DNA from 3 places in the Alteromonas sp. NFXS44 genome. Region 1 is predicted to be linked to each of the others. Evidence: predicted binding sites of a transcription regulator. Region 1 holds the regulator's gene; each other region holds the start of a gene.
What was found. Region 1 encodes sigma-54, which starts transcription at its own class of promoters, with help from an activator protein. Its sites were predicted from a motif close to GTTGGCACGNNNNTNGNNT; they were not measured.

Region 1 (5,762 bases):
TGTCTGTTATATACAGGTAAGGAGGCCAGGCTGTACCACCGGTTATCAGACTTTTTTTGTGCTCAGCACACCATACAGAGCTTTGATAAGCCATCGCTGTCAAAAAGATGATTAAACTGATGAAACGTTTCAACGGGTTTGCCTTTAAGCCTTCGCCGGCACTACACACTCAGTGGAGTGCAGGCGTTATTCATCTTCGTTAAATCTGCCTGCAATTAATGCCTCAACGGCATCCATTGCAGCTTCAGCATCAGGACCTTCAGAGATCACAGTAACCTGTTCCCCCTGATGACTTTCCATCATCATCAGTCCCAGCACACTATTGGCATTCGCCTGCTTATCGCCTTTTTGTAAAAGAACTTCGGCATCGAACTGATTCGCCAGTTGCACCAACTGCGTTGCAGCTCTGGCATGCAGCCCCAGTTTATTAACAATAGTCAGAGATTTCTCTATACGCATTATTTACTTTGCTCCCTGTGGCGGAGCTGGACATCAGGATGAGATTCCCGGAAATTTTTCGCCAGTGATTCCGCTACATAAACTGAACGGTGCTGTCCGCCTGTACATCCGATAGCGACTGTCACGTAACTGCGGTTGTTCCGTTCAAGATGTGGCAGCCAGGTCGTGATGAGGTTCTGAATCTGCCAGATAAATTTGGTCACTATAGGTTGGGAACTGAGGAAAACCTGAACCGGTGTATCCAGGCCTGTCAGGTGTTTTAAATCCGGCTCCCAGTGAGGGTTTGGCAGAAAACGGGCGTCAAACACATAGTCTGCATCTTTGGGAATACCATGTTTAAAGCCGAATGATTCAAATACCAGAACAAGTCGTGAGCTTTTCTTACCGAGGATCCGCTCGCGAATTAATTCTGCCAGCTGGTGAATGCTCAGAGAGTCGGTATCAATATTCAAATCCGCTCTTTCTGCTACGGGGGCCAGTAATTCCCGTTCTGTCTGAATGGCATCAGACAATGACTTATTCAGTTTAGCCAGCGGGTGTAACCGGCGGGTTTCACTGAACCTGCGCACCAGCATATCGTCACTTGCGTCAATATATACGATGGTGACAGTCCATGACTGAGGCAGGTAGTCGAGAATTTCAACCAGCTCAGAAGGCTCTTTAGGCAAGTTCCTGACATCAATACTCACAGCCACCTGCTCGTATTCATCGGCGACAGTGTGTGTCAGGGCTGGTAAAAGATTAACCGGAATATTATCGACGCAGTAATACCCCAGATCCTCTAGGGCACGAAGTGCTACTGATTTTCCTGAACCTGAACGTCCGCTGATGATGATTAACTTCACGCCCGTTTCTCCTGAAGTCACATGTTGTCGGTGCGTATTACACTAAGTTACTGTAATGCGCGAATAATATCATCACTTGTCTGAGCTTTGCGGATAGTTTTTATGGTTTCTTTATCACTGAGTTTACCGGCAACCATGGCCAGAGTTTGTAAATGTCCTTCGGTTTGTTCTTGAGGGACAAGCAAAGTAAAGAAAATATCCACAGGTTTATTATCGATAGCATCAAAATCGATGGCGGGCGTGCTGGTAACCACAATGGCAATGACTTTTTCCAGTCCGGCCAGACGGCCGTGGGGGAGGGCAATGCCGTTACCTATACCTGTGCTGCCCATTCGCTCACGGGCCAGCAGGCTACTTAACACGGTGGCTTCATCAACATCGGGGTTATTTTTAGCTGCAATCCCGCTGATGATTTCGAGAATGCGTTTTTTGCTATTGCACTGGACCGCACACTCGGTGCGGTCCAGGCTGACTATGGCTTGTATATCCATGAATTCAATTAATGCTTTTTAAGCTTTTCCTTGTGTTTCAGGACCTGCCTGTCGAGCTTATCGACCATGCTGTCAATGGCAGCGTACATGTCCTGATTTTCGGAAGAGGCGAAGACTTCCGCGCCGCTAAGATGAACCGTTGCTTCTGCTTTTTGGCTAAGCTTTTCAACATTTAAAATAACGTGCACATTTGATATGTGGTCAAAATGACGTTCCAGTTTGCTGAACTTAGTATCGACATAATTACGCAAAGAATCAGTGATCTCAATGTGATGACCAGAAAGGTTGATTTGCATATTTCGTCTTCCTTATTTTGAGCAGCCTTAAGTTAGATAAGGCTTTTGCGTTGGTTAGACGGCGGGATCGATAAGGATTCCCGGTACTTTGCTATTGTTCGCCGGGCAACCATAATGCCTTGATCGGCCAACAACGAAGCAATCTTGCTGTCACTCAGCGGCTTGCCTGGATTTTCAGCGGCAACCAGCTTCTTAATCAGGGCGCGAATCGCTGTAGATGAACACTCACCACCTGATTCAGTGGCAACGTGGCTGGAGAAGAAATACTTCAACTCGAAAATACCACGGGGCGTGTGCATGTACTTCTGCGTTGTTACCCTGGAAATAGTAGATTCGTGCATATCTACCATTTCTGCGACATCATTCAGCACCATTGGTTTCATCATTTCAGGGCCATGCTCAAAAAAGCCCATTTGTTGCTGAACAATACAATTTGCTACTTTCAGCAGTGTATCGTTCCGGCTCTCAAGGCTCTTAATAAACCATTTGGCTTCCTGCATGTGAGAGCGGATAAATTGTGAATCACTGCTGTTTCGTGCTTTACGGCTCATTGCAGCGTACTGCTGATTAACACTGAGCTTAGGCAAGCTGTCGGGGTTTAATTCTACTACCCAACGGCCATTTTTCTTAGCAACCGATACATCCGGAATGACATATTCGGGCTCTTTCGTAATTAATGCACTGCCCGGACGGGGATTCAGCGTTTGCAGCAAACGCATCGCTTCCCGTAATTGATCTTCTTTCAGGCGGGTTTTACGCATTAATGTACGGTAATCTTTGCTGCCTAACAGATCGGAATGCTCTCTGAGCAGCAGTTTCGCTTCTTCCAGCCACGGTGTTTCCGGTGCAAATTGCGCCAGTTGCACCAGCAAGCATTCCTGCGGTGTGCGGGAGCCGGAACCGAGAGGATCAAAGAGCTGAATACGTTTGAGTACGCACTCAACCTCATCTTCTTCAACGGGCTCTTCCATATCGTCACTGTTTACGCTTTGCAGAATGTCGTCAACGGTAACCGTGAGATAACCGGACTCATCAATGGAGTCAATAATCGCCAGTGCGATGGCGCGGTCTATGTCAGAAAAAGGTGTCAGACGCATTTGCCACAGCAGATGGTCCTGAATATTTTCGGTGGTTTCACCCTGAAAGATTTGTTCGTCATCGCTACCGGAAGGGCCGGGCGCGGGGGCTGAAGACGCAGAAATGTACTCATCCCAGGTACTGTCGATGGGCAACTCGTCCGGTAAATCATTCTTTTCCAGTGCTTCACCGGTATCCATGCTGTCAGAAGATGATGCTGATGCAGACTCCTGCATGCTGTCATCATTATCGATGTTATTTTTCTCAATTACATCGTTGTCGGAGCTGTCGTCGACTTCCAGCAAAGGATTAGAATCGAGGGCTTCCTGAATTTCTTGTTGTAAGTCCAGCGTAGACAACTGCAATAGCTTGATCGCCTGCTGAAGCTGAGGCGTCATTGTCAGTTGTTGGCTAAATTTTAACTGTAAAGATGGTTTCATCTACGTCTTATATAAACTCTAAAAAGGACATCCGGTTGTAGCGGTGTGAGTGCCGGTGGCGAAATCTCCGTTAAATGCTCATCCCGATATCTTAACTATAGCCTGAATTGCTCACCAAGGTATACATCACGAACTTTTTGATTACTTAATACCTGTTCTGCGGTGCCCTGAGCAATCAGTTCTCCATGACTGACGATATAGGCCTCTTCACACACATCAAGGGTTTCCCTGACATTGTGGTCGGTGATGAGGATACCGATACCTCTGTCCCGTAAGTGCTGAATGATCTTCTTTATATCATTAACCGAAATCGGGTCAACTCCGGCGAAGGGTTCATCGAGCAAAATAAATTGCGGATTGGCTGCCAGTGCGCGGGCAATTTCAACCCGGCGGCGTTCGCCACCCGACAAACTCATACCTGTACTATTACGTATATGGTTAATATTAAATTCATCAAGTAGTGCATCCGCTTCCTGTTCACGTTGATGATTTTTTAAGTCTTTACGCGTCTGCAATATCGCCATGATGTTTTCATGTACGGTCAGCTTTCGGAAAATGGATGCCTCCTGGGGTAAATAACCAATTCCCCGGCGGGCACGCTCATGCATTGGCTGGTGCGTCAGCTCCTGCTCATCAATGAGGATCTTGCCTTTATCGAGCGGCACAAGACCCACAATCATGTAAAACGTTGTGGTTTTACCTGCGCCGTTAGGACCCAGCAGACCTACTATCTGTCCGGTAGAAACCGATAAACTAACGTCACGGACGACCTGGCGTGATTTATACGACTTTGCCAGGTGAGTCGCACTCAGGGTTGCCATGTAACTTAGTTACCCTCGTTTTCGTTTCTGTCTGAAGACTTGTTGTCTTCCTTCAGCTCTTTAACTGTGTCAGGACGGAAAACCGTGGTTACACGGCCGTTGCTGTTACTTTCTCCGCCGGTTGCCAGAAGTTGCTCTTTTGACATGTCATAGGTGATGCTATCTCCCTGGACCATGCTGGTATCTTGCTGGATTTTTGCATCACCTTGCAAGGAAATAAGTTGTTTAGCTACTTCGTAGCGAATTTCATTTGCACTGGCTTTTACTTTGGCCCCGTCATCCAGCGTTTGAGAATAACTGGCTGGTTTTCCGCGGGCGATAAAAATCTCTTTCCCTTCACCATCACTGGCGATGGCTTCCACTTCATCTGCGGCAATAATGAGAGAACCCTGGGTTATCTTCACATCGTCTTTAAAAACCGATTTCTTCTTTTTACCGTCGATAAACTGTGACTTGGCATCCACGGTAATCGGCTTTTCAAAATCACCGGAGCCGGCCATTGCCTCACCGGCAGCAGCAAGCAGCGCTATTGCTGCGAAAAGGCTAACTGCCCGGGGAATAAATTGTCTGCACATGATCAATTAACTCATATTGTTGGGTACGCAGGTTTGCATTGAAACCGTTACTTTTAATGATGGTCTGTACACCGCGTATATCTACCGGCTGATCTGAAGTCATGGTTTTGTCATCCAGATTTACCTTAATAAAATTGGTTGTAATGGTCTGGATAAACTCTTCAGGATTCAGGCTTTTTATCAGCACATTGTCTTCCAGCTGGATCAGATCATCGTTGTAGAGTGTGCCTTCATCAGCGGTGACTTGCCATGGGGCCTCGTCATCATTCACATAGACAGTGTATTTGGGTTGGTCGAATAACACAAAGCCTAGTTGGTCGTAATGCTCCATAGAGGCGGCAAAGACTTCGTGGTTGAGTTTGCCTTCTTCGTTATACAGTGTGGTTGTCAAATTCTTTGCTTTATAGGCAGGGCGTAAGGCGTCTGCACCGGCTTTTTTCGCCGGAGCCTGCTCTTCTGCCATCCAGACCGGAAGGTACATCAGCAGCGCCATAACAAACAGCGCAGAAATACTGATCCCTAAACGGTTCATATACTGGCTCCGTGTATGGTGTCCAGCGTGCCGAGCGCTTGTAATATCACATCGCAGACTTCCCGTACTGCCCCGAATCCACCATTTTTTGTGGTGATCCAGTTCGCTTCACGGGTGACGGCCGGATGGGCATCTTTCACCGCAATCTTTGTTTCGGCAAACCGGTACATGCCAAGATCCGGCATATCATCACCGATGGCAGCGACCTCTGATGGCGCCAGGTTCA
Region 2 (5,762 bases), on a different contig from region 1:
ATCATGTCCTGGTCTACTTTCAGATCCGGAATACTCGGGTCATAATCGCGGATGATAGTGATTGGGTTATCTGAGTCGACCCTCATCAGGCTGCGCACTTTCTCAAGCGCCTGATGGAGATTACTCCACTCAAGCCTTGGCAGCGCGTTGGGCCCGAGCAAACGGTCAACCAGGTTTCGCAGCCGGTCTGATTGCTCGATGATCATCTGCGTGAATTCATTATGGTCGGGATTTGTCAGCTCTTTTTCCAGCAACTGGGCGGCACCGCGAATTCCCCCTAAGGGATTCTTAATTTCATGGGCGAGGCCGCGGATCAGTTCTCTGGCGGCATCGTGCTGGGCATTTTGCTGATTTTCTCTGGAGATGCGGCGTTGCTGATCGATACGGCGCACCTCAAACATCAGTTTAGGGCCGTCATCAGTATTCAGGTTAGTGACAGTGAGATCAGACAATACACAACGCCCGTCTTTGAAGCACAGACGTAAATCGTTTTCGGTAAAGTCTTCGCCACGACGAATTGCCGCCCGCAAACGGGCATCATTGATGGCGTTCGGCGCAAAAAAATCCGATAGCTTGTGTCCGGAGAGCTGCTTCACCCCAGTCTCGAACAACGCTTCCCCTGCGTGATTGGCATAAACGATTTGCAACCGTTCGTTGACCATTACCAACGCTGTGTTCAGGTTGTTCAATAAATGGTTTGTTTCAAACTCGGTGGCTTGCATGCCGAGTATTCCTCGTTTGCACTTTTATGGTGCATTATAGTTTAATGCGTTCAAACGGTGTTAATTGCACCAAAATAAAATTTTCTGATGAACCCGCATGGTGCGCTGGCTGCGCCACCATAGAACGCTAATTGTTATTGATAAACACTGATGCCTGATGCAAATAAAGTGTTTGCTGAGGAGATGATGCAAGAGTCTTGCCCTTATTATCAATTATGTCTACATGATAAGTATGGGCGCCACGGTCAATGCCGGTGAGGTTGAACTTACCGCTACTGTTGATGCGGGTTGGCTGGCCGTCGAAAGTAAGACGGTAGCGGCCACGGAAGGCCGGGGTGGTAGCGGCAGTTATAGAAAACTGACCGTTGTTATTACGAATTGTGGCTTCCGGTTCCGGAGAGGTAATGGATACTTCATAGTCGGGCTGTTTATCGCGGGATTGTGTTTGTTGCGTCGCTTTGATGTCGGGGCTGTCTGCAACGTTACTGGTATTGGCTTCGAACTCAAGGGTCTCTGCGCCGTCCTGTGGCACGTCTGTATACAGAACGGTACCGTCTTCTTTCACGACTTTATAAATTGTTTGAGACTGTACTGAGGGCACGAACATAGCGGTGACAAGCAAAATGCGAAGTATCATCGGACACCATTTTCACAACGAAAGAATTCTCAGTCTAGCAAAAGCCGGGACGAAAAAAAGCCCGCAGATGCGGGCTTTTTCAAATCAAATCAGCGAGTGTCTTATACGCTGTAGTACATGTCGAACTCAACAGGGTGAGTAGACATGTTCAGTTTAGTCACTTCTTCAGACTTCAGACCGATGTATGCATCGATCATGTCGTCAGTCATAACGCCACCGGCTTTCAGGAAGTCGCGGTCGTTATCCAGTGCTTCCAGAGCCATTTCCAGTGAACTACAAACAGTTGGGATTTCTGCTGCTTCTTCTGGTGGTAAGTCGTACAGGTCTTTATCCATAGAGTCACCAGGGTGAATCTTGTTGATGATACCGTCGATACCTGCCATTAACATAGCAGTGAAGCCCAGGTAAGGGTTACCAGTCGGGTCAGGGAAACGTACTTCGATACGACGCGCTTTATCGCTTGTTACGTAAGGAATACGGATTGACGCAGAACGGTTACGTGCAGAGTAAGCCAGCATAACCGGTGCTTCAAAGCCTGGTACCAGACGCTTGTACGAGTTAGTAGAAGCGTTAGTGAATGCGTTGATTGCACGGGCATGCTTGATGATACCACCGATGTAGTACAGCGCTTCTTCAGACATACCAGCGTACTTGTCGCCTGCGAAGATGTTTTTGCCATCTTTAGCGATAGACTGGTGAACGTGCATACCAGAACCGTTGTCGCCAACCAAAGGCTTAGGCATGAATGTCGCAGACTGACCGTATGCATTTGCAACGTTGTGAACAACATACTTATAGATTTGCACTTCGTCAGCTTTCTTAACCAGCGTGTTGAAAGCACAAGCGATTTCGTTCTGACCAGCAGTTGCTACTTCGTGGTGGTGAGCTTCAACTACCAGACCCATTTCTTCCATAACCAGACACATTGCGCCACGGATGTCGTGTGCTGAGTCTACTGGTGGAACCGGGAAGTAACCGCCTTTTACGCCTGGACGGTGAGCAAGGTTACCGCCTTCGAATTCTGCACCGGAGTTCCATTTTGCTTCAGAAGAATCGATCTTGAAGAAAGAACCCGCCATGTCAGTGTGGAATTTCACATCGTCAAACAGGAAGAATTCTGGCTCTGGACCGAAGAAAGCAGTGTCACCGATACCAGTAGACTTCAGGAACTCTTCTGCACGACGTGCAACAGAACGAGGGTCACGGTCGTAGCCTTCAAGAGTAGTCGGCTCGACGATGTCACAACGGATGTTTACCTGAGTTTCTTCTGCGAACGGGTCAACAACGCAAGTTGTTGAGTCTGGCATCAGGATCATGTCTGATTCGTTGATGTGTTTCCAACCAGAAATTGAAGAACCATCGAACATTTTACCTTCTGTAAAGAACTCATCATCGACCAGACCCGCAGGGATCGATACGTGTTGCTCTTTGCCTTTTGTGTCGGTAAAGCGTAAGTCTACAAATTTAGCTTCGCTTTCTTTGATCAGCTCTAATGCCTTTTCTATTGACATCGTGTCCTCCGGATTTATTAGAATAAACGTGGAATGAACAATTTCACTCCAAAATAATTGAGAATCATTAAAGCTATTTTCATGCCACTTACATGAAGACGGTAAAACGCGGCTTAGCAGGCAGTAGCACAAAAATCCACAAACGCAAATGCACTATAACGGTGCAGTGAAGCTCTGTTTTGGTGCGTAAGGGTGTTTTTGATTCATCGGGTTCTATCGGACTGCTGAACATTATAAAGCCGTGATTTATCCGTACCGGCATGATTCGAACCGGAGCAGAAGAATAAAGGCTGTGACAATGCAGAAATTGCAGTATATGAAGATAAGAACTGATGCTTAGACTAGAACAAAGCAAACCCGGATACTAGTAGGATCATTGATAAAACATTGGAATAAATTAGATCCGCTCACAATTCAGAAAAGTGTCACAAAGAAAAATAAAAAAATATGCGCAAAGCGAAAGGAATTTCTGTACAATCCGCGCACATTTCACTATTCCGTTTTTGTAATCAAATCTGCCTGATGTTTTTCTTACATCTGCAACGCTGATTTCCAAGGCTTTGACCCAATGAACACCACTGATATTAATAAGTTACGCAATATCGCGATTATCGCGCACGTTGACCATGGTAAAACGACTCTGGTTGACAAACTGTTACAGCAATCCGGTACGCTGGAAAGCCGTGGCGAAGCCCAGGAACGGGTAATGGACTCTAACGACATCGAGAAAGAGCGTGGTATTACCATTCTGGCGAAAAACACCGCCATTAACTGGAATGACTACCGCATCAACATCGTAGACACCCCGGGACACGCCGACTTCGGTGGTGAGGTTGAACGTGTAATGTCGATGGCTGACTCAGTACTGCTGCTGGTTGATGCGCAGGAAGGTCCTATGCCGCAAACCCGTTTCGTAACGCAAAAAGCGTTTGCTCAGGGTCTGAAGCCAATCGTAGTAATCAATAAAATTGACAAGCCGGGCGCACGTCCTGACTGGGTAATGGATCAGGTTTTTGACCTGTTCGATAACTTAGGTGCGACTGACGAGCAGCTGGACTTCCAGGTTATCTATGCATCAGCCCTTAACGGCTGGGCATCAATGGATGCAGACACCAAAGGCGAAGACATGACGCCACTGTTCCAGTTAATCGTGGATCAGGTTGAAGCGCCAAATGCAGACCCTGCCGGTGCATTCCAGATGCAGATCTCTCAGCTGGACTACAACTCATATGTTGGCGTAATCGGAGTTGGTCGTGTTAAGCGCGGTAGCGTGAAGATGAACCAGCAGGTTACTGTTGTTGGTGCTGATGGTAAGAAGCGTAACGGTAAAGTGGGTCAGGTACTGGGTTACTTAGGTCTTGAGCGTCATGAAGTTGAATCTGCTCATGCAGGTGACATCATCGCGATTACCGGTCTGGGCGAACTGAAAATCTCTGACACTGTGTGTGACGTAAATACAGTGGAAGCGTTACCGCCTCTGAGTGTTGATGAGCCAACAGTAACCATGACGTTCCAGGTGAACACATCTCCGTTTGCGGGTAAAGAAGGTAAGTACGTGACTTCACGTAACATCCTTGAGCGTCTGCAGGACGAGCTGGTACACAACGTGGCACTGCGCGTTGAAGAAACGACTGACCCGGATAAATTTCGCGTATCAGGCCGTGGTGAACTGCACTTAGGTATCCTGATTGAAAACATGCGTCGCGAAGGTTACGAGCTGGCGGTATCACGCCCGGAAGTAATCCTGAAAGAAGTTGACGGCGAGCTGCAGGAACCGTTTGAAACACTGACTATCGACTGTGAAGACGAGCACCAGGGTTCAATCATGGAACAGCTTGGTCTGCGTAAAGCAGAAATGCGTGACATGAACCCGGATGGTAAAGGCCGTATCCGTATGGACTTCATCATTCCAAGCCGTGGTCTGATTGGTTTCCAGACTGAGTTTATGACTATGACTTCAGGCTCTGGTCTGTTGTACCACACGTTCGACCACTACGGTCCGCACAAAGGCGGTACTATCGGTAAGCGTAAGAACGGTGTACTGATTGCAAACGCAATGGGTAAAGCACTGACTAACGCTCTGTTTAACCTGCAGGAACGCGGTCGTCTGTTCATCGGACACGGTGTTGAAGTTTACGAAGGTATGATCATCGGTATTCACAGCCGTGACAACGACCTGACAGTAAACGCCCTGAAAGGTAAGCAGCTGACAAACGTGCGTGCATCAGGTACTGATGAAGCGCAAACTCTTGTTCCACCTGTGAAGATGTCTCTTGAACAGGCGCTGGAATTTATCGATGACGATGAACTGGTAGAAGTTACGCCGGTAAGCATCCGTATTCGTAAGAAGCTGCTGACTGAAAACGACCGTAAACGTGCCGGCCGTGCGAAATAAGTACTGAGTATTTTTGAAAAAGCGTCCTGATGGACGCTTTTTTTTCGCCTGAAGTATTGTTTCAATCCCGGTGAATAAGACTTATTCTTCATGTTGCGCCGGATCCGGCAATGTATGTGTCTACATTGAGCGCCGGAAAGTCCGGAAAGAGAAATAGTTCAGAGCTGCTGTAGCAATGCTGTTAAGGAGTAAAGTGTGGCTGAATACACCATCGCGGTGATAGATGATGATACGATAACGTTAGACATTGTGACCTATGCACTGGAAGAAGAGCTGGGTGCTAATGTGTTTGCTTTCAGCCGGAGTGAGATGGCGCACGACTTTTTAGTCAACCAGCCGCAGGATAATTTGTCTTTGATCATCAGTGATCAGAACATGCCCCAATACGACGGTTTGACGTTGCTGAAAGCGTGCCGTGAAGCAGGATTGAAAACCCCCTTCATCTTACTGACGGCTGATGCCACACGTGACACGGTAATCGCAGCGAAAAAAGGCGG
Region 3 (5,762 bases), on a different contig from region 1:
GGATCTTTCACCTCTCGCGGCCGGCACGTTACGGGTTTTGACCCGTGATAAGCGACATCAGGAGGTGCTGGACCAGTTGCTTTATAAAATCGCAGAGCTTGCTCACCGGCCTGACAGTCAGATGTTTATTGCTGAAAAGCTACATAGCTGGCTGAAAGCAGAGTACCGGCGACTGGAGAAAATATTGCCGACCACCTGGTTGAGCGAGCAGGGCGCTGACATCGCTTCCAAAGCCATTGTGAGCATTCTGGCGGATATTGCCAATGACAGCGAACACCCGGTACGCAAGAGTTTCGACCGCCAGCTGGAGGACTTCACCGCGAGGATGGAAACCGACCCTGCTATGACAGAGAAGCTGGAAAATATCCGTAACCAGTTGCTGAACAACGATACCCTTCAGCAGTACTTGTTTCAGGTGTGGGGCGACGTGAAACGCTGGTTAATCGATGATGTTGCAGCCACAGACGGCAAGTTCACAGGCCGTTTATCCCATGCACTGCAGGAAGCTGGTAAATCGGTGGCAAACGATGAGCAACTGGCAAACGCTATTGATGCACACATTGCAGAAGCAGCCAGAGCGATGGCGCCGGAGCTCGCAGATTTTCTTACTGATCATATCCGTAAAACCATTCTGGCATGGGATGACAACCAGATGGCGGAACAAATTGAACTGAACATCGGTAAAGATCTGCAAAAAGTGCGTATTAACGGTACGTTGGTGGGCGGGCTGATTGGTGCCTGTCTGTTTTTAATTGAACATGCCATCAGTCTTTTATAACCGGTACGTAGCCGTCTTCCTTTTGAGTTTTTTGCACTATCGTGTGACACTTTTCCTTCCCCATTTCTATTTATAAAAAACGAAAACAACATGAGAAAACGAATTCTTCCGGCGTTACTGCTGGTGTTGCCGCTTATGCATATCAGCGCAGACGCAGAGCAGGTCAGAGCCCGTGAAATTGGCATAGCGCCGGGTGTACTTGCGACCGGAAAACTGAACAGTATTACTGATGTCGCAGGCGTACGGGTGGGGCAGGTAACCCTTCATAACGGAAAAGACGTTCACACCGGCGTGACAGCCATTATTCCGGCAGAGGGCAATTTACGGCAGCGTAAGGTACCGGCTGCGGTATACGTGGGCAATGGATACGGCAAAATGGCCGGGATCAGTCAAATCCGTGAGCTGGGAGAAATTGAAACACCCGTTGTGCTTACTAATACACTGAATGTGGCTGAAGGTATTGCCGGTGTGGTGGAATGGACGCTGGCACAACCTGGGAATGAAGACGTGGCATCGGTGAACGCTGTCGTAGGTGAAACCAACGACGGATTTCTTAACGACATCCGCCGCAGAACTGTAACGAAAGCTGATGTGATTCAGGCTATCAATACTGCGCAAAGTGGCCCGGTTGCAGAGGGAAATAATGGTGCCGGCAGCGGTACCCGCGCCTTCGGATGGAAAGGCGGAATTGGTACAAGCAGCCGTTTGTTGCCTGCATCACTGGGCGGATACACAGTCGGTGTGCTGGTACAAAGTAACTTTGGCGGCATCCTGAATATTGACGGCCTGAAAGCCGGGGAAGCGCTCAATCAGCACTACCTGTATAACGAACTGAATAACGATACCGCTGCTGACGGCTCCATCATGATCGTGGTTGCAACAGACGCACCGCTGGACGACCGCAATCTGGAAAGGCTGGCAAAGCGGGCCATGGCCGGTGTTGCGCGAACCGGTGCCAGCCTGACAAACGGCTCAGGTGATTATGTTATAGCCTTTTCTAACGCAGATGCATTACGTCGTGACGAGCAGTCGCCGGCGCATTCATCCACTGTCATGGCGAACAGTCAGGTCTCACCTTTATTCGAGGCGGTGATTGAAGCAACGCAGGAAGCCATTTATAACAGTCTGCTGATGGCTGAGGACGTGGAAGGTTTTCACGGGAGTGTAAAAGCTCTGCCGGTAGACAAAATCCGCTCTATGTTCCCGGCCGAACACGGGAGAACAGAGTCATCTGATACATTAAGAGTGGCTACTTTTAACGTAAGTATGGAGTCGACGAATTACCCTTCTTCAGGGCTTCCGCCCGGTGATGACGTGCTTAAAAAGGTGCTGTCAGATGGCAATAATCCGCAGGTCAAAAATATAGCTGAGATCATTCAGCGCACCGCGCCGGATATTATTTTGCTTAATGAGTTTGATTACATTAAATCGCAGAGCGATGGTGTACGGGCTTTTATTCAAAATTATCTGAATGTCAGCCAGCACGGGCAACCTGCTATCGATTACCCGTACGTTTATCTCGCGCCGGTGAACACCGGTGAGCCGTCTCCTTTCGATCTGGATAACGATGGTAAAGCGACCGGAACAGGCGGTGATGCGTGGGGATTTGGCTTGTATCCCGGCCAGTATGGCATGGTTGTATTGTCGAAATATCCCGTCGTGCATGATCAGGTGCACAGCTTGCAGACATTTAAGTGGAAAGATATGCCCGGTGCTCAGAAGCCCGTTGACCCAACCACAGATACTCCCTGGTATAACGAAGAGGAATGGGCCGAGTTCCGGTTAAGCTCCAAGTCTCACTGGGATATACCCGTTAACGTTAATGGCCGCATTGTGCATGTACTTGCTATGCATCCCACACCGCCTAATTTCGATGGTGATGAAGACCGAAACGGAAAGCGGAACCATGATGAAATCAGGCTGATGGCTGACTATCTGTCTCCGGATAAAGGCGAATATATTACTGATGATGAGGGCAAACAATCCGGCCTGCCGGAAAACACCCGTTTCGTACTGGCGGGCGATTTCAACGCTGCCGATGCGGGTGATAAACACCGGCCCGGCGTCATAGAACAGCTTATTGATAACCGTTATGTGAACGGCAACGTTATCCCGGAAAGTGAAGGTGGCCGTGAACATTCAACAGAGCCATACAGCCGCAGGTTCACTGCACACTGGGGGGCAAGGGCAGATTACGTTTTACCGTCAAGATATGGCTTTGAAGTGACCGGTAGCGGTGTTTTCTGGCCCGAAAAAGCCAGCCCGTTGTACCGTCTGGTGAAAGATCGTGAAGCGAGTTCTGATCACCGCCTGGTCTGGCTGGACGTCATGTTGACCGGTAAATGACCAAAAAGGCCGGACAGATGTATTTCTGTCCGGCCTGCAAGGATTAGCTGCGGTTACTGTTGTTGCGTCTTATTACTTTGCTTTCCAGCGCAGGGTTAGCAAGCTCAAGTACAACGGCGCGCTCTAAAATGATGTTGCCGTTAACAACCACATCTTCCGTGATTGAAAGCACCGGTTGTTCGGATTTTTTCTTCATCCAGCCATTTTCAGTTTCTTCAAATACGATGTCGCCGTAGATCCGGGTATTGCCTGACAAGCTGACATCACCGTTTTGTGTTGAGACTGAGCCTTTTATCTCGCCATCCGGCACCGTAATGTCGCCATTCACTGTTTCCAAATCGCCTTCCACCAGACTATTCACAGAAAGCCCGATATTGCCATTTACCGTAGACATATCACCAAACACATTCAGGTTTTTACCGGCATTGATATCGCCGTTAACCGTACTCGCATCATTGATTGCAGCGTTATCTGCAATACTGATATTGCCATTCACCGTACTGACATCTTCAGCAACAGTAAATGTTTGCAAAGTCACGTCTCCGTTGACGGAAGACACATCACCAGCATGGCGGCCTTCATAGATGGTTACCGATCCCAGCACACTGCTTACATCGCCGCCATCGTGATAATCACCGTTACCCCCGACATTGATTACACAGCCTGATAGCGTGGCAGCACATAAAAGTGATAAAGCAATAATTGAGCGATTCCTGTTTAGCATTCTATTTTCCGTTTTGTAGTGATGTGTGTCCGGTATGGCGTTAATAGTCCCGATTTTGCCGGGAAGGATTCACTTAATAATGAGCAATAACCGCACACGAATGAGTGTAAAAAGTATGACAAGTTCAGCAATTGCTGAGCCAAAAGTGATTATGTATTTAAAATCAGGAGGTTATGGATTTTTGGCGTGCAGGGGGAAGGGGAGAGCGTATCCGGGAGTAGTACGGAACACCACATTTTGGTGTTCCGGACCAAAAATGCTTACTGATCGAGCGGGGTATTAAAATCTTCTGACAATTCGAAGTCACCTTCTACGGTGGTCAGCACATTACCGTCGAAATTAAGTACCAGTTGCTTCTGGAAATCTTCACCGCGTTTGGACATACCGCGCTTCATATCGTACACGTAATACCATGTGCTCTTATCAAAAGAGTCTTCAACAACAGGGTGGCCCAGAACATAAACAACCTGCTCTTTGGTCATGCCAACACGCAGCTTTTTAACGTCACGTTCGTCCAGAAAGTTGCCCTGTGGTACATCAATCCGGTAGATCCAGTTGTTACAGGCAGTGGTGAAAAATACAGCGGTTAACAAAATAGCGATTTGATACAACTTCATGCGTGAGCTTGTCCAGTTATGCTTTGATTATAGTGACAGGCATTACCTTTGCCGGCAAACCAGTGTCAGAATGCGGCTGTCGCAAAATAATGCGCGACAGCATGCTACCCAATCACCTATGACCAATCAACCGCTTATTAGTTCGATTCTGCACTTTCTAACAGTTCTCTGGCATTTGCCAGAGCTGATTCGGTTACCTTGTCACCGGCAAGCAACCGGGCCAGTTCGTCTATCCGGTCCTGCTTCGTTAATGGCAACATCTGAGTTTCTGTTGTACTACCATCACTGAACTTGGTCACAAACAACTGGTTATGGGCCTGTGCAGCAACCTGAGGTAAGTGCGTAACACACATGACCTGACTCACTTTACCCAGCCGGCGTAACAAACCACCCACGATGGCGGCGGTAGGGCCGCTGATCCCTGTATCGACCTCATCGAAAATCATGGTCGGTGTTGCGTGTTTGTCGCTGGTCAGTACCTGAATGGCAAGCCCGATACGCGACAGTTCACCGCCCGATACCACTTTTTCCAGCTTGTCTGCCGGCTGACCAGGGTTAGTGGATACCAGGAAAGTCACATCATCCAGACCGGACGCCACAGGCGTTTTGTCTTCCTGATAATCGACAGCAATATCGATTACCGCATGAGGCATATTCATCTGACGTATTTGCCCCTGAATCGCTTCTGCCAGCTTAACCGAAGCAACCTGCCTTGAAGCTGAAAGTGCCTCACAGGCCTGACGGTAAGTATCTTTTGCTTCAACGACCTCATGCTGTAAATCTTCAAGACGATTCTCATCCTGCTCCAGACCGGCAAATTCTGCCGCCAGTGCCTGATGATGCCCGAACAGTTCTTCAGGCATCACAGTATGCTTACGTGCCAGTTCCATGGCTTTGCTGTAACGGGATTCCACCTGTTGCAGCCGCAGAGGATCTATTTCAAGATCATCGCAATAGCTGCGTAATTCTCTGGCCGCTTCTTCTACCTGAATTGAGGCCTCGTTCAGCAAGGCAATAATCGGCGTCAGGGCGCTGTCGTGTTCTTCCAGCTCAGACAGACGGTCAAGACCATTTTGGATAATGGATAACGCATTACCCTCGTCATTCTCATACAGGTTATAAAAACTTGTTTGCGCCTGTTCCAGCAATGTCTGGCCGTTACTCAACCTGCGGTGCTCAATTTCCAGTTCAGTAAATTCGCCGTCTTCAATGGCAAACTCATCCAGCTCCTGTACCTGGTAGGCCAGCAACTGCTGGCGGTCAGCACGCTGTTGTGCCTGTGTTTCCAGGTTTTTCA

Region 2: glnA (glutamate--ammonia ligase) is a predicted target of sigma-54. The motif match lies at 2,941-2,959, and genes of this name have one in related genera.
Region 3: J3369_RS08055 (DUF4097 family beta strand repeat-containing protein) is a predicted target of sigma-54. The motif match lies at 3,974-3,992, and genes of this name have one in related genera.

The regions. Positions count from the first base shown of each region.
Region 1 covers NZ_JAGDEA010000002.1:359,710-365,471, forward strand. The annotation lists gene J3369_RS04770 (substrate-binding periplasmic protein) at 1-133, opposite strand, end outside; gene J3369_RS04775 (HPr family phosphocarrier protein) at 187-459, opposite strand; gene rapZ (RNase adapter RapZ) at 459-1,304, opposite strand; gene ptsN (PTS IIA-like nitrogen regulatory protein PtsN) at 1,352-1,795, opposite strand; gene hpf (ribosome hibernation promoting factor) at 1,804-2,091, opposite strand; gene J3369_RS04795 (RNA polymerase factor sigma-54) at 2,124-3,608, opposite strand; gene lptB (LPS export ABC transporter ATP-binding protein) at 3,704-4,429, opposite strand; gene lptA (lipopolysaccharide transport periplasmic protein LptA) at 4,435-5,004, opposite strand; gene lptC (LPS export ABC transporter periplasmic protein LptC) at 4,973-5,536, opposite strand; gene kdsC (3-deoxy-manno-octulosonate-8-phosphatase KdsC) at 5,533-5,762, opposite strand, start outside.
Region 2 covers NZ_JAGDEA010000011.1:503,629-509,390, reverse strand. The annotation lists gene glnL (nitrogen regulation protein NR(II)) at 1-722, opposite strand, end outside; gene J3369_RS16000 (DUF4124 domain-containing protein) at 850-1,359, opposite strand; gene glnA (glutamate--ammonia ligase) at 1,461-2,870, opposite strand; gene typA (translational GTPase TypA) at 3,439-5,265, shown strand; gene J3369_RS15985 (response regulator) at 5,461-5,762, shown strand, end outside.
Region 3 covers NZ_JAGDEA010000005.1:618,441-624,202, forward strand. The annotation lists gene J3369_RS08040 (DUF445 domain-containing protein) at 1-778, shown strand, start outside; partial or broken gene J3369_RS08045 (P1 family peptidase) at 914-1,930, shown strand; gene J3369_RS08050 (endonuclease/exonuclease/phosphatase family protein) at 1,976-3,124, shown strand; gene J3369_RS08055 (DUF4097 family beta strand repeat-containing protein) at 3,168-3,848, opposite strand; gene J3369_RS08060 (outer membrane protein assembly factor BamE) at 4,109-4,465, opposite strand; gene recN (DNA repair protein RecN) at 4,603-5,762, opposite strand, start outside.